3 regions of the Photobacterium sp. HL06 genome follow, and region 1 is predicted to be linked to each of the others. Evidence: riboswitches for the same ligand, from Rfam matches in the RefSeq annotation. Region 1 holds a riboswitch; each other region holds the start of a gene.

Region 1 (7,299 bases):
TAGCGTTCAAGCAATGTTTTACGCACGAGTGCATCATCAACACCATCAGGAATATGCACGGCATTTAACTGTGGCAGGCGGTGAGCTTCATCCACCACGAACTCAATGCCCAGCTTCTCCAGCCCCTCACGCAACTCTAGGTGAACATCCTTATGGCGCTGCCATGCATTTTCCAAGCCTTCATTTTTTAGCAAAACGAGCGCTTCGTGCAAGGCATACAAGCTATTGACCGGGGCTGTATGGTGGTAGCTCCGCTTACCTTCACCACTCCAATAACCCAAGACCAAGCTTTGATCGAGGAACCAGCTCTGCACCTGGCTCTTACGGCTTTGGATTTTATCTACGGCACGCTGTGAGAATGTCAACGGCGACAGGCCTGGTACACACGACAGGCACTTCTGGCTACCTGAATACACGGCATCGAGCTGCCACTCATCCACCAGCAGAGGGACACCACCCAATGACGTTACAGCATCAACAATAGTCAGGCAGTCATGCTGGCGTGCAAGCTTGGCAATCGCCTCGGCATCACTCAATGCCCCAGTAGAGGTTTCTGCGTGCACGAAAGCGACAATTTTTGCATCTGGGTTCGCCTCTAGTGCCTGTTCAACCAATTGCGGATCAACGGGCTCGCCCCATGCGTTATCTACCATCACGGCTTCACCGCCACAACGCTCGACATTTTCACGCATACGATCGCCGAACACGCCATTGCGACAGACTATCACTTTGTCACCCGGCTCTACCAGGTTAACAAAACAAGCTTCCATACCGGCACTGCCCGGTGCCGATACCGCAATCGTGAACGTATTTTGTGTTTGGAAGGCATACTGCAGCAACTGCTTCAGCTCATCCATCATGCCTATAAACAACGGGTCTAGGTGGCCAATCGTCGGACGGCTTAAGGCCTGTAGAACCTGCGGGTAAATATCTGACGGCCCAGGGCCCATTAGTGTTCGTTGTGGAGGATAAAAGCTACCGATTGTCATTATTGTATCTCCCTTTAGTAAGAGTTCGGTGATTCCCTGAAGTGCTGTGGTAGGGCGAGAATGTTGCTCCCAGCGGTACGCTTGCCTGGAACACAAAAGCGTACCGTTTGGTCTTCACGCAGTTAACCAGTATTAAAGGAATTTCGTTTCGAAGCAAGCAATGTAACCAAGCAACGTAACCAAGCATATAAATAGCCCGTCGTATTTATTGCAATTTCTTTGCATAAATTCTCATGTTCCCATTGACAAGCAAGTAACAAATTCGCTTCAATAGAGATCGTTTTTTGTTCATCCTGATGATTGGAATACCATCAGGTAAAAATAGAAGAGGAGCGTTACCCAGGTATCTATGGTTGCGGGGCCCCACCCCTAAGCAGCATAGAGAGGGGGAGTAACGCCGAGATACTGCTGGACAGGGGGCCAGTAGTATCGGCTATGAAGGTTGAATCCTTCTGGCTGTCACCTTTCTCTTTTGAAAGGTGGGGAGCTTCTGGTTGTAGCGCTATCAATACGTCTCGCCTACCTGCTCTCCTGACAATTGGATGTCGGGAATATCCTCCCGAGTAAATTCCCTATTCTTCGTTATAATTTTACTGTTATTGGGAGACTTACTTTGAGCCCTGTAGTTAATAATGCCACAGCCCTGACTGTCGCTAAGTTTGGTGGAACCAGCGTTGCAGATTTTACTGCAATGAGCCGTAGTGCCGCCATCATCAAACACAACCCAGCCGCCCGTATCGTTTTGATCAGTGCCTGCTCTGGTGTTACCAACCTGCTTGTCGAGCTGGCCAACGGCGTCAATGATGCAGCCCTTCGCCAACAGCTTCTGACTCGCCTGAAAGAAATACACCATGGTGTCATCAGTGAGCTGAAATCGCCTGAAACCGTGACCTCTGCGATAGGTAGCTTGCTAGACTCAGTCTCAACCCTGGCTGAACAAGCGGCAATACAGCCTAGCGCGCAACTGACCGACCAGCTAGTTTCTCATGGTGAGCTACTATCAACCCACCTGTTTACTCAGATCCTCAACGAAATGGGCGTCGATACCGTCCGTTTCGATATTCGTGACATTATGCGTACCGACAGCCAATTTGGTAAAGCGATCCCTCAGCCAGAGGTGATCCGCCAGCTGGCAGCCACGCAACTACAGCCACTATTGGAGAAGCAGGTGGTGGTCTCGCAGGGTTTCATTGGCTCGGATAGCGAAGGGACGACCACTACACTGGGACGTGGCGGCAGTGACTACAGTGCCGCACTGGTGGCTGAAGCAACAGATGCCGCAACGCTGGAAATCTGGACGGATGTACCCGGCATGTACACCACCGATCCCCGCATTACCCCGGCGGCTAAGCCCATTAAAGAGATCAGTTTCAGCGAAGCCTCTGAAATGGCAAACTTCGGGGCAAAGATCCTACACCCTTCAACATTGGTTCCGGCTGTTCGCCAGCAGATCCCGGTGTTTATCGGCTCATCAAAAGCACCGGAGCAAGGTGGAACATGGATCCGTGAAAGCGTCAATAAGGCCCCACTATTCCGTGCACTGGCCCTGCGCTGCAACCAGACTATGGTCACGCTAACCAGCCTGAATATGTTCCATGCCTATGGTTTCTTAGCCGAAGTGTTTCGCATCCTTGCCGAGCATAAAATTTCAGTGGACCTGATCACTACCTCAGAAGTCAGTGTCTCACTCACCCTGGATCAAACCGATACGGGAGGCGGCGCGCCTACACTACCCGAAAAAGCCGTCGAAGAGCTCAGCAAGCTATGCCGTGTTGAGGTTGAACAAGGCCTATGCCTCGTTGCTCTTATTGGTAACCAGATGAGCAGTACCAAGGGTTCAGCAAGACAGATCTTTGGGGCGCTGGATGACTATAACCTACGCATGATTTGCTACGGTGCCAGCCCGCACAACCTGTGTTTCCTCGTTAAGGAGCAAGATGCAAAATCTGTGGTGAAAACACTGCACCGCAAAATTCTTGAGTAACTCAACCGAACCTGGATTGTAATAACAGTAAAAGGGCGCCTTGCGGCGCCCTTCTCATCTTAATGGCTAATACCAATCAGCATAAGTACTTGATCATTCTTGCTGGTTAAAATCACCTATTACTACGTCAGAATTTTTGTAATTAGAACCACTAGTTACTGCAAATTCTTCCTTGCCTTAGGTGATTTTTCCTGCGCAATTATCTGAACACTTACTTATCCCGATTGGTATAACTCTGAATTTAAAGGTTAGGCCCCAGCCACTTTTCTGCTTCAACCAGATCCCAGCCTTTACGCTCAGCATAGCTATCACGCTGATCGGCTTGGATCTGTGCCACCGCAAAGTAGCGAGATTCCGGATGGGAGAAATACCAGCCCGATACCGCCGCTCCCGGCCACATTGCAAAACTCTCTGTCAGGGTCATACCCGTATTTGCCTCGGCATCCAGCAACTTCCAGATCTCGTCCTTCTCGGTATGTTCAGGACAAGCCGGATAGCCCGGCGCAGGACGAATACCTTGATACTTCTCGCGGATCAGATCGTCATTATTCAGATCTTCATCAGCCGCATAACCCCAGATTTCCTTACGCACCATTTTGTGCATACACTCAGCAAATGCTTCAGCCAAGCGATCAGCTACCGCCTGGATCATAATGGCGTTGTAATCATCGCCCTTAGCCTTAAACTGAGCAGCTATGTCATATTCTCCGATCCCGCCAGTGACAGCGAAAGCACCAATCCAGTCAGCCTTTTTGCTCTCTTTCGGCGCAATATAATCCGACAGGCAGTAGTTTGGCCCCTTGGGTTTGTTCGTCTGCTGGCGCAAACCACGCAAGGTCGTCAGCACCTCAGTACGAGACTCATCGGTGTAAACCTCAATATCATCACCGATATTGTTGGCCGGGAACAATCCACAGACACCATTGGCCTTAATCATGCCGCTTTGCTCAATCTCATCCAACAGCTTATTAGCATCATCAAATAGGCGCTGCGCTTCTTCTCCCACCACTTCATGGCGTAAGATGGTTGGGTATTTACCACTGAGCGACCAGGTCATAAAGAAAGGCGTCCAGTCGATATACTTGCGTAATCTAGATACTGGGAAATCATTAAACGTGTGGATCCCGCCTTTTGCCGGAACGGGTGGCTGATAGGCCTCCCAATCGATATCCACTTTGTTGGCTCGGGCTTCTTCCAAGGTGATCGGGGCGGTACGTGGTTTTTTACGGGCATACTGATCCCGCACAACCTCGTACTCTTTCTCTAAACGTTCAACAAACTTTGGCCGCTGTTCATCAGAGAGCAAAGCAGAACATACCCCAACGGCACGAGAAGCATTCGAAACATAGACTACCGGCGCGTGGTAATTTTCTTCAATCTTCACAGCTGTATGTGCTTTAGAGGTGGTCGCCCCCCCTATAAGCAATGGTAAATCAAAGCCTTGGCGTTCCATCTCTTTCGCCACATGTACCATCTCATCAAGCGATGGAGTGATCAGGCCGCTCAGGCCAATAATGTCGACATTCTCCTCTTTCGCAACTTTGAGGATCTTATCGCAAGATACCATCACGCCAAGATCAATGATTTCGTAGTTATTACACTGCAGTACGACACCGACAATATTCTTCCCAATATCGTGAACATCGCCTTTTACTGTCGCCATCAAAATCTTGCCGTTCGAGCTACCGGCCTGTTTCTCAGCATTAATATACGGTTCAAGATAAGCAACAGCCTGTTTCATGACGCGCGCTGATTTCACTACCTGCGGCAGGAACATCTTGCCTTCACCGAACAAATCACCAACGATATTCATCCCGTTCATCAACGGGCCTTCAATCACTTCAAGTGGCTTGCTTGCATTTTGGCGAGCTTCTTCCGTGTCTTCGACAATAAATTCCGTTATACCTTTGACCAACGCATGTGAAAGGCGTTTTTCGACATCCCAGCCACGCCATTCTTGTGCACTGCGATCATCTTCCACCGCACCACTGTCACGGTATTTCCCCGCAATATCCAGTAAACGCTCAGTACTGTCATCTCGACGGTTAAGAACCACATCTTCGACAGCTTCGCGCAGCTCATCCGGCAAGTCATCATAAATTGCCAGCTGGCCGGCATTCACAATCCCCATGTCCATGCCGTTCTTAAAACAGTGGTACAGGAACACGGCATGGATCGCCTCCCGCACCGGGTTATTTCCCCGGAACGAGAAAGAAACATTGGATACACCGCCTGAGACCATGGCATGCGGCAAAGTACGCTTGATATCACCAACGGCTTCGATAAAGTCGACAGCGTAGTTATTGTGCTCTTCTATACCCGTTGCAACCGCAAAGATATTTGGATCGAAAATAATATCTTCAGGCGGAAAGCCCACTTCATCGACCAATACACGGTAGGCGTTGGTACAGATTTCAATTTTTCGCTCTCGGGTGTCTGCCTGGCCAACTTCGTCAAATGCCATCACTATGACAGCCGCACCATAGCGGCGAAGCAGCTTAGCCTGGGCAACAAACTTTTCTTTGCCTTCTTTGAGCGAGATGGAATTAACAATCGGTTTGCCCTGGACACATTTCAAACCCGCTTCAATGACTTCCCATTTCGAAGAATCGACCATGATAGGGACTTTCGAAATCTCAGGTTCAGTTGCACATAAGTTGAGGAAACGAACCATTGCCGCTTCCGCATCCAGCATGCCTTCATCCATATTGATATCAATGATCTGTGCACCAGCTTCTACTTGCTGACGAGCCACTTCTAACGCTTCATCATACAACTCTTCTTTAATTAAGCGTTTGAAACGAGCTGAACCAGTAACATTGGTACGTTCACCGACATTGATAAATAAACTATCAGCTTCAATGGTTAACGGCTCTAGCCCAGAGAGACGACAAGCAGTAGTAATTTCGGGTAATTGACGAGGGGTCACATCACGAGTCACTTCGGCCATTTGACGGATATGCTCAGGGGTTGTCCCACAGCACCCACCGACTAAGTTCAGGAAACCACTTTGCGCCCACTCTTTGATATGTGCAGCCATATCTTCAGGGCTGAGATCATATTCACCAAAAGCATTTGGCAGGCCGGCATTCGGGTGAGCAGAAACGGCGCACTCAGAAATTCGTGATAACTCTTCAACATACTGACGCAGCTCATCAGGGCCCAAGGCACAGTTCAAACCAAATGAAATAGGCTTAACATGGCGTAGTGAGTTGTAGAAAGCCTCGGTCGTCTGGCCTGATAACGTACGTCCGGATGCATCGGTAATGGTACCGGAGATCATCACTGGTAACTCAATACCCAACTCTTCAAAGACACTTTCAACAGCAAACGAACAGGCTTTTGCGTTCAGGGTATCGAAAATGGTTTCGATCAGGATTAAATCAGATCCCCCCTCGATAAGAGCACGGGTAGACTCAGAGTAGGCTTCAACCAATTGATCAAAAGTGACATTTCGAAAGCCAGGATCATTAACATCCGGAGAGATAGAACATGTTCGGTTGGTCGGGCCAAGTACCCCGGCAACAAAGCGGGGTTTTTCGGGTGTTTTTGCCGTCCATTCATCAGCAGCCTGGCGGGCTAGGCGAGCAGCTTCAAGGTTAATTTCTGCGCTCAGGCTTTCCATATCATAGTCAGCCATGGCAATCGTGGTCGCGTTAAAGGTGTTCGTTTCCAGAATATCCGCACCAGCCTCTAAGTACGCAGCATGAATATCTTTGATCAATTGGGGTTGTGTCAGTACCAATAAATCATTGTTACCTTTAAGATCGGAATGCCAATCTGCAAACCGTGCTCCACGATAATCATCTTCTTCCAGCTTATAGCCCTGGATCATGGTACCCATGCCACCATCAATGATCAGGATCTGCTGCTCTAATCGCTTCTGTAATAATTCCTTGCCCTTTAACACCACACTACTTCCCTTCTCTAATTTTACAGCTGAATAACATCCTACCACAGTCCATATGGAAATCTAGACGTCTAAAGTTGTTTTCGACACCAAAACAAAGGCAGAATCTAGGAAAGTTTTCTATAGCTATCATCACGTGATGGATTTATATTTTGTCACAATTTCACTCTTTACTCTTAACCACATTGAGGTTGACGCATGTCGGTCTATAGCACCCTCTGCTTCCTTGCTGCCGCTGCAATGGTAATTGCATTTATAAACAGCAAAATAGGAAAAATGCAGACAACTATCGCCATCACTGCCGGTGCATTGGTATTGTCACTGGGCATTGTTATCGCAGGTCAAAATGGCTGGTTCCACCTTGAAGATATCGCAGCCGAGCAACTTGGCGAAATTAACTTTGAGAGTTTTCTGCT
Region 2 (7,299 bases), 680 kb from region 1:
CTTGCTCGGGGGTGATTTCGACATATTTTCGGATCACCTCAAGAATGTCCTGCTTTAGCTGTGGCAGGTAACTAGGCGTGCCTTGGTTGGCAGTACGCCTTTCGGCAACGATAATTTGCAGCCTTTCTTTCGCCACACTCGCTGTCGTCGGTTTTTTGGGGCGGAAGAACTCTAGCAAAGCCATAGTGAATTAGCCTCCAAATAAGCGTTTAAGGAAGCCTTTTTTCTCTTCCTCTAAGAAACGGAATGGACGTTCTTCGCCCATCAAGCGGCCAACAGTATCTTCATAGGCGATACCTGCGTCAGATTCTTTATCGAAAATAACGGGCTCACCCTTATTTGAGGCGTTGAGTACAGCCTGGCTTTCAGGGATCACACCTAATAGTGGAATATGCAAGATTTCCTCAACATCACCGACGCTCAGCATTTCGCCCAAGGTAACTCGAGCTGGGTTGTAGCGGGTAAGCAGCAAGTGTGTTTTCACTGGCTCTAGCGAATTTTCTGCTCGGCGTGATTTAGAATCGAGAATACCCAGGATACGGTCAGAATCGCGTACTGAAGAGACTTCCGGGTTGGTTGTCACAATAGCTTCATCAGCAAAGTAAAGTGCCATGAGTGCACCGGTTTCGATACCGGCTGGTGAGTCACAGATGATAAACTCAAAACCCATTTCATCCAGATCACTTAATATACGTTCTACACCGTCTCGGCTCAGTGCATCTTTGTCACGCGTTTGTGAAGCAGGCAGAACGTATAAATTATCAACGCGCTTGTCTTTGATCAGCGCCTGATTAAGGTTGGCTTCACCATTAATCACATTGACAAAATCATATACGACACGGCGCTCGCAACCCATGATCAGGTCAAGGTTACGCAGGCCGATGTCAAAATCAATTACTGCAGTTTTTTTGCCGCTTAAGGCGAGGCCTGATGCGATAGCTGCACTGGAAGTTGTTTTACCAACGCCACCTTTCCCCGAGGTAACAACGATAATACGCGCCATCTATAAATTCCTTATCAAACGTTATAAAGCCAAATGCTCTATGTTTAAATTATTTTCAGCAAGTGAGATAACGACACTTTTACCCCAGAACTCAGCTTCGATTTTATCACTTAGCCAGTAGTTTCCGGCAATGGAAATTAGTTCAGACTGTAAATTATGGCAAAAAATACGCGCCTGTTGCTGGCCGCTGGCCCCTGCAATCGCACGGCCACGCATTGTGCCGTATATATGGATGCAGCCATCAGCAATAATCTCTGCTCCGGCACTGACATGGTTCATGACAACCAGGTCACAATTTTTGGCATAAATCTGCTGGCCTGAGCGAACCGGTGTACGAATGATTTTGGTCGGCTCCATAACGGGCTTTGCCGGTTTGGTTTGCCTTGCCGCATTCATAATAGCAAACCCGGCGCGCTTTGCCTGAGTTTGGTGATGAGTATCCTTACAGCCGCTGATCCCCACAGGGATCATTCCCGCATTTTGGACTTCTGTTTTCAGCAAGCTGAAGTCGATACTGTCTCCAGCTTGGCTGATGTCGATAACGACAGGCGCAGCGGCGAAAAAATTAGGCGCTTGATTGACTTTCTCTTTTAAGAAGTCTGTCGCCTTTTCGATGTCCCCGTCAACGAGATGCAGGGCCGAGAGCGTGAAAGAGCTCCCTTTTAGTTCTGCTGGTTTTGTCATACTCATTCAATGACTGTCGCTTAATTAGCCGTTAAGGTACGTTATCACATAGATACTTGCATGTTATATTCCCAAGGGTATATCAGCAAGCTATCCTTGCTTTAGCGTTGGAAATTCAGACAAGCGTCTCATCTGCGTGGCTCAGTAGTGGCTATCGGAGGGAATGATTTCGCAATATTGCGGTCTGAATTAGGTGAAAGCTTTAACTTACAGGCTATTTTTGATGTTTTGTGCAATTTACAAAAGTCCTAAAAAAGAAAACACATATTTATATATCAACACCAAAGACGACTTTTCAGAGGTTCCTGATAGTCTGATGGCAACTTTTGGAGCTCCTCAGTTTGTGATGGTGCTGAAGCTCGATAATGGACGTAAATTAGCGCTGGCTGATGTGGACAAGGTGAAAGAAGCACTAGGAACGGTTGGCTATTACCTTCAGGTTCCACCACCAGTGACAAATTTGCTGGAACAATATAAGGCTGACAAAGCCGAAAAAATGCATAAAGGGTAACTATGCGCAAGCGATTGATATCGGCCCTTGTGGCTTTAGGTTTAGGGATCTCGTCTTCGGTATTGGCCGCTGACGTAGGGTTTGACGAATATGTTCTCGGGCTCAAAGCTGAGGCCCGTGAAAATGGAATTTCAGAGTCGATAATCAACTCTGCTTTCGAAGGTATTAAATTTACTGAACGTGCGGTAAAGGCTGACAAGAATCAGCCAGAAAGAAAGTTGACCTTAGACGAATATATCCCTCGAGCAGTACCAGACTGGAAAGTAGAGCAAGCTAACCAGCTATATCGGAAGCATAAAACGGCTTTGGATAAAATTGGTCGGCAATTAGGTGTTCAACCGAGGTTTGTTGTCGCCCTGTGGGGGGTCGAAAGTAACTTTGGACGCCTGATGGGTAATTACAATGTCATTGAAGCCTTATCGACATTGGCTTATGAAGGTCGTCGAGAGGCTTTTTTCCGCAAGCAGGTTATGGCGGCCTTAGAAATTTTGAATGAAGGTCATATTAGTCCTGAGAAGATGAAAGGTTCTTGGGCTGGGGCGATGGGTCAGCCACAGTTTATGCCAACTTCATTTTTATCTTATGCCGTAGACGGTAATAATGATGGCCGGATCGATATTTGGAGCACTGAGGCTGATGTGTTTGCCTCAGCAGCCAATTACCTGAATAAGTCGGGTTGGGATGACAAATATACCTGGGGAAGGCAAGTAAAATTACCGAGTAGTATGAATGACTCGGTAATGGGAGTGGAAAAGGAAAAAGGTCGTCCTCTGTCGGAATGGCAAAAACTAGGCGTAAGAAGATTGAATGGACAGCGGTTACCTGATGTAGATATTCAGGCTTGGCTTATTCAACCTGATGATAGTCATGGAAGGGCATATTTGGTTTATGGAAATTACCAAGCCTTGTTAAAGTGGAATAGATCGCATTATTTTGCCCTTGCTGTTAGCCATCTAGCAGACCGAATTCGGTAACAGTTAGACAAGGAAAAGCCAGACATTAAGTCTGGCTTTTTTTGTTTGTACTTTTCTCTGGCTTATAGAGTAAATATTACGTCTCAACTGAATTATTCACATCTGTCGTGTAAGCATTCTTGGGCAGGTAAGATTGAATAAGCGAAGTTATTGTCATCGGTGAAGCCAATGCATCGATGTAGGCCCAAGATGGGCTGAAGCAGCGTTGGGAGTGCATTGTGAGTGGTCTGTACTGGGATCCATTTATCGTATTGCTATCAATCTGTATATCAATCTATATGACGAATGGGTACGACACAGTGTTACTTTTTAATGTGGGGTTAAAGGATTTACAGCTACTTTAGTTGTTTGTTTTATTACTCTTTAGGATTATAGATATAAAAAAGCCCGGTATTTTACCAGGCTTTTGTTCAGCTTATATTCAGCAATTATTCGATTTCGAATTCTTCCAGAGCTTTGCCTTCATCAAGTGCTTTCTTCAGTGCACTTGGAGTACGGCCTTGACCAGTCCAGGTCTTTTCTTCGCCGTTTTCATCAATGAATTTATATTTAGCAGGACGAGCAGCGCGTTTTGCTTTAGGTGCTTTGCTCAGGCTCGCTAGTAATTCTTCTGGATCGATGCCGTCAGCTAGAAGCATTTCACGGTACTGAGCCAGTTTCTCATTACGCTCACTTTCTTTTGCGCGCTCTTCAGCTTCAGATTCTTCACGTTCAGTCACTACAGTTTGTAGTTTCTCAAGAGCTTCTTGAAGTTGTTCCAGAGTATATTCACGAGAAAGTGCGCGAAGGCTACGAAGGTTTAACAGCGCTTTCATTGCATCAGACATTTTAAATTTCCTGTTGGCTTAAAACTATTTTAAATAATAATAGCAGTCACGAATCAATAATTGCAATAATAATACTTTTAATAGCCTGATGCCAAATAAAATATCTGTCCTGATATTAAATTTTTCCTAATTAGGTTCATAAAATCTCATTTGTAATAATTGTTATCCATGCCTTTCGTGCAATTAATCGGGATACAATGACAGCATACTGATTATGTCGGTGCGTTCTGTTTCATATTAAAAGGTATAGAATAGTAGGGTTTTTGTTTATTTTTCCAGCACCTGAGCAAGATTATTCACTATTTCTGTTAAAGTTTTCATCGTAACTTGTTGCAAATGAATCGCTATCCCGTAGAATTAGCCATTCCTTGACTAAGGGTAGAGGCGCATTGTCTATAAGTAGCAGATTGGAGGGTGATTCCTTTGATGGTCTGCAAAAGGAGCCAATGCCGAAGTAAGTAAGGCTTATCATTCCTTCTTGCTGGGGTTGTCACCGAATAGGGGCAGCACTGCCATAGTATTAATTACATTAACTATGGAGCGCTACTGTGGGGTCGGAATAGGGGTCATCCTTTTCTTATGCTCTTCTCTCGCGACGATGTCGTGTTCAGCAGTAGATCTCCAACCAGGATCGGTTGTAGTAGAGATCATGAATATTGTAGATTTTTCCCATTCATCCATTTCACTTTTGCCGCCACTTGTGGCATTAGGTTTAGCGATTCTGACACGTCGCGTATTGGTTTCATTAGGCGTTGGTGTCCTTCTAGGTTCATTGTTACTGACAGATTTTTCGTTTGGTGCAACTGCAGAATATGTAGGTAGTACGGCGAAAGGACTTTTCATTGATGATGGCGCAATCAACAGCTGGAATATGAGCATTGTCGCTTTCCTTATATTATTAGGAATGACCACAGCACTGCTGACCCTTTCAGGTGGTACTCGTGCATTTGCAGAGTGGGCGCAAACAAAAATCAAAAGTAAGCGTGGTGCAAAGCTACTGGCTGCTTTTCTGGGTGTGTTTATCTTTGTCGATGACTATTTTAATAGCTTGGCAGTAGGATCTATTTCTCGTCCGGTAACCGACCGCTTTTATGTCTCCCGAGCAAAACTTGCCTATATTCTCGATTCAACCGCAGCACCAATGTGTGTGCTGATGCCAGCTTCAAGCTGGGGCGCATACATTATTACGCTTATTGGCGGGATCTTGGTATCACACGGCGTAACGGAATATTCAGCGCTAAGTGCCTTTATCCAATTAGCACCAATGAACTTCTATGCTGTCTTTGCTTTATTAATGGTATTTGTTGTTGCCTGGTTCCAGCTAGATATTGGTGCAATGAAAAAGCATGAACTGCAGGCTAGCCATGGCCGTGGTTTCGATGAAGGCGATGATGATAGCTTGGCGAAAGATCTAAACGACGAGCTGGAAATTGAAGAAAGCGATAACGGTCGAGTTTCTGATCTGATCATGCCGATTGTTGCCCTGATCTTCTCAACCTTCTTCTTTATGATTTTTACTGGGTCCCAGGCGCTGGCTGCTGATGGTATTGCCTTTAACATTCTAGGTGCGTTCGAGAATACCGATGTGGGTATGTCACTGGTATATGGTGGCTTGGTGGGTCTGTTCGGTGCGATGATCCCGGTATTACGCCAGCGTCTGCCAATGGCGGATGTGGTTCAAACGCTGTGGATTGGTGCGAAGTCAATGTTTGGTGCAATCCTGATCCTACTGTTTGCCTGGAGCATCGGTAGCGTGATCAGTGATATGGCTACAGGTAAGTACCTGTCTACGCTTGTGCAGGGTAATATCAATCCAATGCTGCTACCGGCAATTTTGTTCTTGCTGGCTGGCCTGATGGCGTTCTCAACCGGTACCTCTTGGGGCACATTCGGTATCATGCTGCCAATTGCGGGTGATCTGGCTGCTGCGACGGAAATTGCACTGATGCTACCAATGCTGGGTGCGGTATTGGCAGGTTCAGTGTTCGGTGATCACTGCTCACCGATTTCAGATACCACTATTCTGTCTTCGACCGGGGCTCGCTGCCACCATATTGATCACGTCGCTACTCAGCTGCCATACGCAGTGTCTGTTGCGTTTGTATCTACGGTTGGTTTCTTGGTTCTGGGTTTGACAAGCTCAATGGCTGTGGCGTTTATGGCCGCGACGATCACCTTTATTCTGGTGTGCCTGCTGCTGATGTGGCTATCTCGCCGTCCGACAGCACTTGCTGCGAAGATGAAAAGCTAGTCATTCGCCGCTTCTATGTTGATAAAAAGCCTGCAATCTGATTGCAGGCTTTTTTGCATCAACGGCGAGCCAGTATTTGTTACTGTTTGATTGATCCGGGTGCTTTCAATTCGGCCCTATTTTCTGTAGCATTTCGGCAGTTTTTTTGCGCTTGGACGGGGAGCCTTATGGCCCAGATGTATTTCTATTACTCGGCAATGAATGCGGGTAAGTCGACGACGTTACTACAGTCATCTTTTAACTATCGTGAGCGTGGCATGACACCGGTAATTTTTACCGCAGCTATTGATAATCGATATGGCAAAGGAAAGGTGAGTTCGCGTATAGGTCTACAAGAAGACGCTGAGCTATTTAATGCGAAAGACGACCTTTACCGCAAGCTTCAGGATATACATGCGACGGGTAAGGTTGATTGTGTCCTGATAGATGAGTGTCAGTTCTTAACCAAAGAGCAGGTTTACCAGCTGACTGAAGTGGTTGATAAAATGCATATTCCTGTCTTGTGCTATGGCCTGCGCAGCGACTTCCGAGGTGAATTGTTTGAAGGCAGTAAATACTTGCTGTCGTGGGCCGATAAGTTGGTTGAGCTGAAAACAATTTGCCATTGTGGCCGTAAAGCAAACATGGTGATCCGCCAAGACGAGACGGGCCGGGCTATTGCTGATGGCGATCAGGTAGAAATCGGTGGCAATGACCGCTATGTCTCTGTTTGCCGCAAGCATTATAAAGAAGCGCTAGGACGTTAATACCCATAGAATGTGTATTGGCCATGAAACAAAAAGCCTGAGTAAATTCACTCAGGCTTTGTTGTATTTATACCAATCGATTTATCCAGATTGATATCTTTCCGGTTTATTTATGGCGCTCTTGTAATTTGGCGGTGATATCGGATAGGGATAGGCCCTGATCCTGGAGCAGCACGATCAAGTGATAGATCAAATCTGCAGACTCACAGACTAGCTCCTCCTTGTCACCCGACGTTGCCGCAAGCGCGACTTCAACGCCTTCTTCGCCCACTTTCTGCGAAATCCGCTTGGTACCACGGGCGT
Region 3 (7,299 bases), 1.2 Mb from region 1:
AAACTGACGATAGAACTGACCGGTTAGGCCAGACATAAAGGCCGTCGGAATAAACACCGCTGCCAGCACCAAGGTGGTGGCGATGATCGGTCCCGTCACTTCCTTCATTGCACGCCGAGAGGCCGCAACTGGTGACAACCCATCATCGATATTCCGTTCAACGTTCTCCACCACCACAATTGCATCATCAACCACGATGCCAATGGCCAGCACTAAGCCAAACAGTGATAACGCGTTGAGCGAAAAACCCAAACCATGCATGATCGCGAAGGTACCAACCAAAGATACAGGTACTGCCGCTAGGGGGATGATTGCTGCGCGCCAGTTTTGCAGGAAGAGTACGACGACAACCACAACCAGCAACAAAGCTTCAAACAGCGTCTTCACCACAGCATCAATGGAACCACGAACAAATACTGTCGGATCATAGACAATCGAATAATCGACACCCTGCGGAAAAGTTTCTTTCAGCTCCGCCATTTTGGCACGCACGCCATCAGAAATTTCGATAGCATTTGAGCCTGGGCGCTGGAAAATAGGTATTGCTACCGCATGCTTGTTGTTAAGTAGCGAGCGTAATGAATAACTATTTGCACCGAGTTCAACACGTGCGACATCACTCAGGCGAACAATTTGCCCCTGTTCCCCGACTTTAATCACTATTTTGCGGAACTCTTCTTCCGTACTTAGTCGGCCTTTTAAGTTAATAAGCAGCTGAAAATTGTTCTCGGCAGTCGGTTGGGCACCTAAGCTACCGGCGGCCGCTTGTTGGTTCTGCTCACGGATCGCACTAACAACATCCATCGCTGTCATGTTACGAGCCGCCATTTTGGGCGGATCGAGCCAAATTCGCATCGAATATTCGCCCGCACCAAACAGACGAACACTACCCACCCCTTCGACACGCGCCAGCTCATCTTTCACATTGAGGTTGGCATAGTTAGACAGGTAGAGCATGTCATAGCTGTCATCAGGCGAGGTTAAGTGTACGACCATCGTCAAGTCCGGCGATGACTTTTCAGTCACCACCCCGAGGCGCTGCACTTCCTGCGGCAATCGCGGCAATGCACGGGCTACCCGATTTTGCACCAGTACCTGAGCGTCATCGATATCCGTCCCCAGCTCGAATGTAACTGTCAGGCTGAGACTACCATCAGAAGTCGCCTGCGATGACATATACAGCATGCCTTCTGTACCATTAATTGCCTGCTCCAGTGGCGTTGCCACGGTATCACCAATTACGGTTGGGTTGGCTCCCGGGTAACTCGCAGTAACCACAACTGTCGGCGGTACGACTTCAGGATATTCAGTAATGGGTAATTGAAATACGGCAATCGCCCCGGCGATCATGATCATCAACGAGATGACGCCAGCAAAAATCGGCCGTGATATAAAAAATTGAGAAAACTTCATCCTTGCTCCCCCTAACCGCGATTGCCTGAATGCTGGTCGCTAGCGGCAATTGTTACTTCCGCTTGCAATGCATCCACCCGTTGTTGCTGGCGCTGCATCTGTACCAATATTTCATCACTGGCCATCGCAGCCTCGGTAGGGTTGACCCCTGCGCCCGGTCGTACACGTTGTAATCCGCTGATCACAATCGTATCGTCAGGTAATAGGCCATCCTTAACCAAGCGTAAGCCATTATGCTTTTTCCCCAACGTAACGGGGCGGTACCGGACCTTGTTCTCGCTATCTAACACCAACACAAATTTATTGTTTAGATCGGTACCGACGGCTTTATCATCAATAAGAATGCCCTGGTAACTCGCGCTACCTGCCACTTTAATCCGGGCAAAGAGACCGGGAGTGAAACGCCCGTCACTGTTTTCAAACACTGCCCTGCCCCGGATCGTACCGGTTTGCTCGTTAACCTGGTTATCCATAAAATCAATATGGCCGGCATTGGGGAAGCCTTGATCATCAGCCAAGCCCATCAAGACTGGTGATTTGCTGTCATGGGAGTCAAGCCGGCTGCCTTCACGTGCCAGACGCTTGTATTTCAGGTAAGTCTGTTCATCAGCATCGAAATAGGCATAGATTGTATCTGTCGATACCAGGGTTGTTAGCAGGCTCTGCCCTGCCGTCACATAGTTCCCTTTCGTGATCAAGGCGCTTGATACCCTGCCGGAAATCGGTGCTTTAACCTGGGTATATTCAAGATCCAACTGGGCTTGTGCCAATGCCGCTTTACGTGATTGTACCCTGGCGTTTGCCTGCTGCTGACTTGCAGCACGATTGTCGAGCTCTTCCTGAGAAATAGCATTCTTTTTTATCAGTTGCTTGCCACGTGCAAGCTGTCGCTGAGCCAGCAGCGCCTGACTTTGTGCATCAACCAGATCAGCTTTCAGACGACTTACCTGAGCTTCTAAGGGTTTGGCATCGATCAAAAACAGCACATCGCCCGCCTTAACCAATGTGCCTTCTTCGAAGACCACTTGCTCAACGTAGCCAGAGACTCGAGGCTTTAGTTCAACAGTTTGCGGTGCCTGCAAGCGACCTGTAAATTCATCCCATTCGGTGATCCGCTCGCTGATCACTTGTGCAACCGTGATCTGCGGAGCTGGCGGTTGGCCATGGCTGGCCTGCTCTCCAATCTGCGGCTGGCAGGCCACCAGCACACCAGCAGCTACTGTAGCTAGCACCAGGTTCCGTAATCCTTGTTGTGCTCTCATCTTATTCTCCATGGAATGTAGTTCTTATGGAGAGCATTCTATGCCGCCTAACACATCACAAATAATTTTAAATTGTTATCACACACATAAATTTTTATGATGTATTGACCAATACTAGCCAGCCAATACATAAAATACTATGATGTATCGCACTCCAATACATAAGCAGGGAGCTAGGTATGCGACCGCAAGAACTCAACCTCCTGGTCATTTTTGATACCATCATGACCGAGAAATCGATCACCCGTACTGCTGAGCGGTTATCAATGACACAGCCAGCGATCTCTAACGCGGTAGCCAGGATGCGGGGGGCGTGGAAGGATGATTTGTTTGTCAAAGACGGCCGTAATATCCAGCCAACAACTTATGCGAAAAACCTCTGGGATCAAATACGGGATCCTCTGCACGATCTAAATCGCGCTATTGAACCTGATACCTTTGAGCCCCAAGTCGCTAAACGCACATTCAGGATCGCCGTCAGCGATATCGTCGTAGATACCGTCTGGTTGGACTTACGACGTTATTTTGAAGAACACGCGCCGGGTATCAACCTGCATGCGGTTCCCTATACCATCATCAATGCCCAAAAAGTCTTGGATGATGCCGAAGTGGATTTGGTCATGGGGGCGACTACCCCGCTACCGGAAAGTATCCGTTCAACACACCTTCTCGATATCTGCCACGTTTGCGCAATGCGAAAAGACCACCCGTTGGCAAAACCGGATTTAACCATTGAAGAGTTTGCCAATGCCGATCACCTGCTGGTTTCGCTATCGGGCGATAGCTATGGAGCGACAGACAGGGCTTTGCACCAGCTTGGGATGACGCGACGAGTAGCCGTTACGGTCAATCACTTTGCTTCTGCAGCCCCCCTTCTCATTGACAGTGATCTCATTGCCATTCTACCGGCAGCAGCAACCTATAAGCACGTTGCCAGCGGTAAGCTTTCCGTCACCCACAGCCCGATAGAGATCCCCCGAGGCTCTGTTTCAATGTGGTGGCACAAACGCCAGGACAAGGATGCAGGCCTACAATGGCTGAGGGACCATATTCAGGAAAAATTCGTTACCCGGTGGAACCAAAACCTCCGGGAAGTCTTTGAGTGTGTCTGCTCGTAAACAAGCCGACAGCCAAACCAGCATTAGGCTGGTTTGGCGACTCCAAAAGGGTATAGTGATAAACCCTGTCCGCATTTATGCAATCCCAGATAAGAATTAACTTCCATTTTCGCATGGATTTGTTTCTCTACACACCAGCCCCTCTTGCCTTATCGATGACAGAAAGCGATAGTCTATACGCATAAATATTCACGATATTGTTGACACCTATCTACATTTGATGTTTGAATCAAGCTATCCCAAGTATTGTTGGGATCAGAAGAGGTGCGTTAACCAGGTAGTCTGCTCGAGGTATCCAAGTACCCGTGACCGCAGATAAGGGGGATTAACGCCGAGGTAAGTGTTTTGCGTTTGGAAGCAAGACTTACCGGTTGCTGAGGCTGAATCCTCAGGACTGTCACCTATGGTGGAGAGCTTCTGGTATTTGTGCTTTATTGCCCCAAAGTGGCTCATTGCCATTGGTGCCTTCGCAAAACCAAGCTCTCTGAACTGATATTAAAAAGTTCGGATGAGAGATGCCTAATCAAACTTCTATTTCTGCTCCCGCTGCCGGGAATGCACGCTTACAGCAAACTACTTTATGGACGGCCCTCATCACCCCGTTCCACGCCGATGAGTCGATTGACTTTGCTAGCCTGGCCCAATTGGCAAAAGAGCAAGAAGCGGCTGGCAATGGGATCCTGATCCTTGGCAGTACCGGCGAAGCATTAGCGATGACAGCTGCTGAACAGCAGGACGTGATCCGCCATATCTGCGCACTGGAGCTTTCTGTTCCACTCATGGTGGGCGTCGGCGGCTTCCAACTGCAACAACAGATGCAATGGCTGGAGTTCTTGGCAGGTTATCCTGTTGATGCCCTGCTAATACCGGTTCCGCTATACGCCAAGCCTGGTGCCGCTAGCCAGTTGAAGTGGTTTAACAGCCTACTTGATGCCAGCCAATGGCCATGCATGATTTATAACGTGCCTTCACGCACCGGTGTCGCCCTCGACGAACAAACCTTGAGTTCACTAGCTAGTCACTCCAACGCATGGGCTGTGAAAGAAGCCAGTGGATGCGTCGAGACTTTCACCCGTTACCACAACGCAGCCCCGTCACTACAGTATTTCTGTGGCGATGATGGCCTGCTGGTCGATTTTATTGCCGCCGGTGCCTGCGGCCTGGTATCTGTGGCCGCCAACGCCTGGCCCGAAGCCACTGCGCACTATGTGCGCCAGAGCTTTAGCCAACCAGCGCCAGACTTCAAGGCCCTATGGCAACAAGCCAGCAACAGCTTGTTCTGTGCCTCTAACCCAATCCCGGTAAAAGCCCTGATGCAGCGTCAGGGTCGTCTCAATAACGCCGGACTGCGTCCCCCGCTTTACATGGACGAGATGCAAGAATTAACCCCGATTATCAATGCCGATTTAAAAATAAACCAATGGATGGAAACATGTCTGAATCAGTAGTAGCCCCAGACTGGAAACTTTTACTTGACCAACTTGAGCGCGGCGAAGTGCGTACCGCCACCCAGGATCCACAAGGAGAATGGCACGCCGATGCTGGCGTGAAACAAGGGATCCTAGCCGCTTTTCCAGCTGGCGAACTCGTTAGCTTCGGGCCTGAATACCCTGGCGCAGTCGACAAACATAACCTGAATCCACGCCAATTCAGGCCGGAAGAACAGGTTCGCATGGTACCGGGAGGTTCAGCGGTTCGACGCGGTGCTTATGTTGCGCCAGGCGTTGTGATCATGCCACCGGCCTACATTAATATCGGCGCCTATGTCGATAGCGGTACGATGGTAGACAGCCACGCCCTCGTTGGCTCCTGTGCCCAAATCGGCAAAAATGTCCATCTCTCCGCGGGTGTGCAAATCGGCGGTGTGCTGGAGCCTGTTGGTCAAACACCTGTGATCATCGAAGATGATGCTTTTATCGGGGCCGGTTGTGTGATCGTTGAAGGGATAGTCGTCAAAAAAGGAGCGGTACTGGCACCAGGTGTTACTCTGTCTGCGGCTGTTGCTGTTTATGATCTGGTCAATGAGTGCCAGTTACCAAAAGGGGCACCAATCCCAGAAGGCGCAGTTGTCGTTCCGGGCAGCCGACCTGCCAGCAGTGAGTGGGGCAAGAAGATGGGTTTGAGCGTACAGTGCCCGATTATCATCAAATACCGGGATGACAGCAGCGATGCTTCACTGGTACTGGAAGAGGCACTGCGTTAATGGCACTGACTGAGCACGTTCGCAAAGCGCTGCAACTGGCCAGCGAGCAACAACCACACTCCTTTTATGCCTACGATCTTGATGGACTCGATCAACACTTGGCAAACCTTGCAGATGCGCCAGCCAGATTATGGTATGCCGTTAAAGCAAATCCGCTATCGTCCATCATCCAAACCCTTGACGCCAGGGGCTTTGGCTTTGATGTCGCGAGCTTAGGCGAATTACATCAGGTCTTGGCGCAAGGCGTCGACCCGGCACGTATTTTAAATACCGGGCCGGTAAAAACACCAGAGCACCTGGCCGAATTTATCGAGCATGGCGTCCGCATTTTTGTGCTGGAGAGTCACCAGCAGGCCGATGATCTGGCCAAGATCGCCAGCGAAAAGCAAATTCGCGTCCAGGTCTTATTACGGGTGCAACTGCCGTGGGCTCAAAATCCAGAAGACAAGATGAATGTCTTAGGGGGAAGCTCTCCAACCCCGTTCGGGCTGACACCTGAGCAGTGGATGCCGGATGCTTTCACGCTACCTGACGACTTTGAGCTGCTGGGCGTGCATTGCTTCCAGTGGGGCAATATCCTTTGTGCCGATACCCTAGTGCAAACCTGGTGGGCGGCTATGCCGCGACTTGCTGCCCTACTTGATGCCTGGCAAATAGAAGAACCGATTGTCGACTTAGGCGGCGGGCTTGGTATCCCTTATGCCGGACAACAGCAAGAACTTGACTGGCAGCAGGTTTGCCAAGGGCTAACACAGCTAAAAAGCGAGTTCCAGCTTGGCGAGTGCTGGATGGAACTAGGCCGTTATGCGGTTGGCCCTTATGGCTATTATGCGAGTAAAGTGGCCGACATCAAACATAACCAAGGTGTCCGCTTTGCCGTCATTGAAGGCGGAAGCCAGCACCTGCTGCGTCCGGCACTCACAGAGCAAGCATTCCCAGTTGAAACTCTACAAGCTGATGATTCGCTACTTAGGTCTTACCAGATCCACGGCGCCCTCTGCACCGGGCTAGATTGCCTCGGCAGCTTACAGTTGCCAGGCGGCCTGCAGCGTGGTGAGTGGTTGATCTTCTCTCAAGCAGGAGCGTATGGTTTTACCGAAAGTATGCCCTACTTCCTGTGCCACAACCTCCCTGCTGAGTTAACTTTCTCTCGAGAAGGTATGAAGGTTGTGCGAGCAAGTGCTCCAGCCAGCCATTATTTAGCTTAGGCAAATAGTGAGCTCAGGGGTAAATAGCCAGCCCTGTCACGGCTAGCAATTTTCAGCGTTACCTGCAACAGCATACACTTCTAACCACCAAGTGT

What was found. A riboswitch is a leader RNA that binds a small molecule or an ion and turns the genes downstream of it on or off. The one in region 1 is predicted to bind lysine.
Region 2: linked by a shared signal. The riboswitch ahead of AC51G0_RS05105 (Na+/H+ antiporter NhaC family protein) and the one ahead of lysC (lysine-sensitive aspartokinase 3) in region 1 are both predicted to bind lysine.
Region 3: linked by a shared signal. The riboswitch ahead of dapA (4-hydroxy-tetrahydrodipicolinate synthase) and the one ahead of lysC (lysine-sensitive aspartokinase 3) in region 1 are both predicted to bind lysine.

The regions. Positions count from the first base shown of each region.
Region 1 covers NZ_CM183914.1:342,777-350,075, reverse strand. Annotated here, with positions in the region: gene AC51G0_RS01715 (pyridoxal-phosphate-dependent aminotransferase family protein) at 1-989, opposite strand, end outside; lysine riboswitch at 1,307-1,487, shown strand; gene lysC (lysine-sensitive aspartokinase 3) at 1,681-2,973, shown strand; gene metH (methionine synthase) at 3,215-6,886, opposite strand; gene AC51G0_RS01700 (cation:proton antiporter) at 7,082-7,299, shown strand, end outside.
Region 2 covers NZ_CM183914.1:1,025,935-1,033,233, forward strand. Annotated here, with positions in the region: gene minE (cell division topological specificity factor MinE) at 1-184, opposite strand, end outside; gene minD (septum site-determining protein MinD) at 191-1,003, opposite strand; gene minC (septum site-determining protein MinC) at 1,025-1,687, opposite strand; gene AC51G0_RS05090 (YcgL domain-containing protein) at 1,911-2,198, shown strand; gene AC51G0_RS05095 (lytic murein transglycosylase) at 2,201-3,172, shown strand; gene AC51G0_RS05100 (H-NS family histone-like protein) at 3,601-3,999, opposite strand; lysine riboswitch at 4,371-4,553, shown strand; gene AC51G0_RS05105 (Na+/H+ antiporter NhaC family protein) at 4,649-6,250, shown strand; gene AC51G0_RS05110 (thymidine kinase) at 6,418-6,996, shown strand; gene hisIE (bifunctional phosphoribosyl-AMP cyclohydrolase/phosphoribosyl-ATP diphosphatase HisIE) at 7,103-7,299, opposite strand, start outside.
Region 3 covers NZ_CM183914.1:1,520,527-1,527,825, reverse strand. Annotated here, with positions in the region: gene AC51G0_RS07205 (efflux RND transporter permease subunit) at 1-1,413, opposite strand, end outside; gene AC51G0_RS07200 (efflux RND transporter periplasmic adaptor subunit) at 1,425-2,675, opposite strand; gene AC51G0_RS07195 (LysR family transcriptional regulator) at 2,855-3,793, shown strand; lysine riboswitch at 4,045-4,218, shown strand; gene dapA (4-hydroxy-tetrahydrodipicolinate synthase) at 4,309-5,241, shown strand; gene AC51G0_RS07185 (2,3,4,5-tetrahydropyridine-2,6-dicarboxylate N-succinyltransferase) at 5,226-5,996, shown strand; gene AC51G0_RS07180 (PLP-dependent decarboxylase) at 5,996-7,204, shown strand.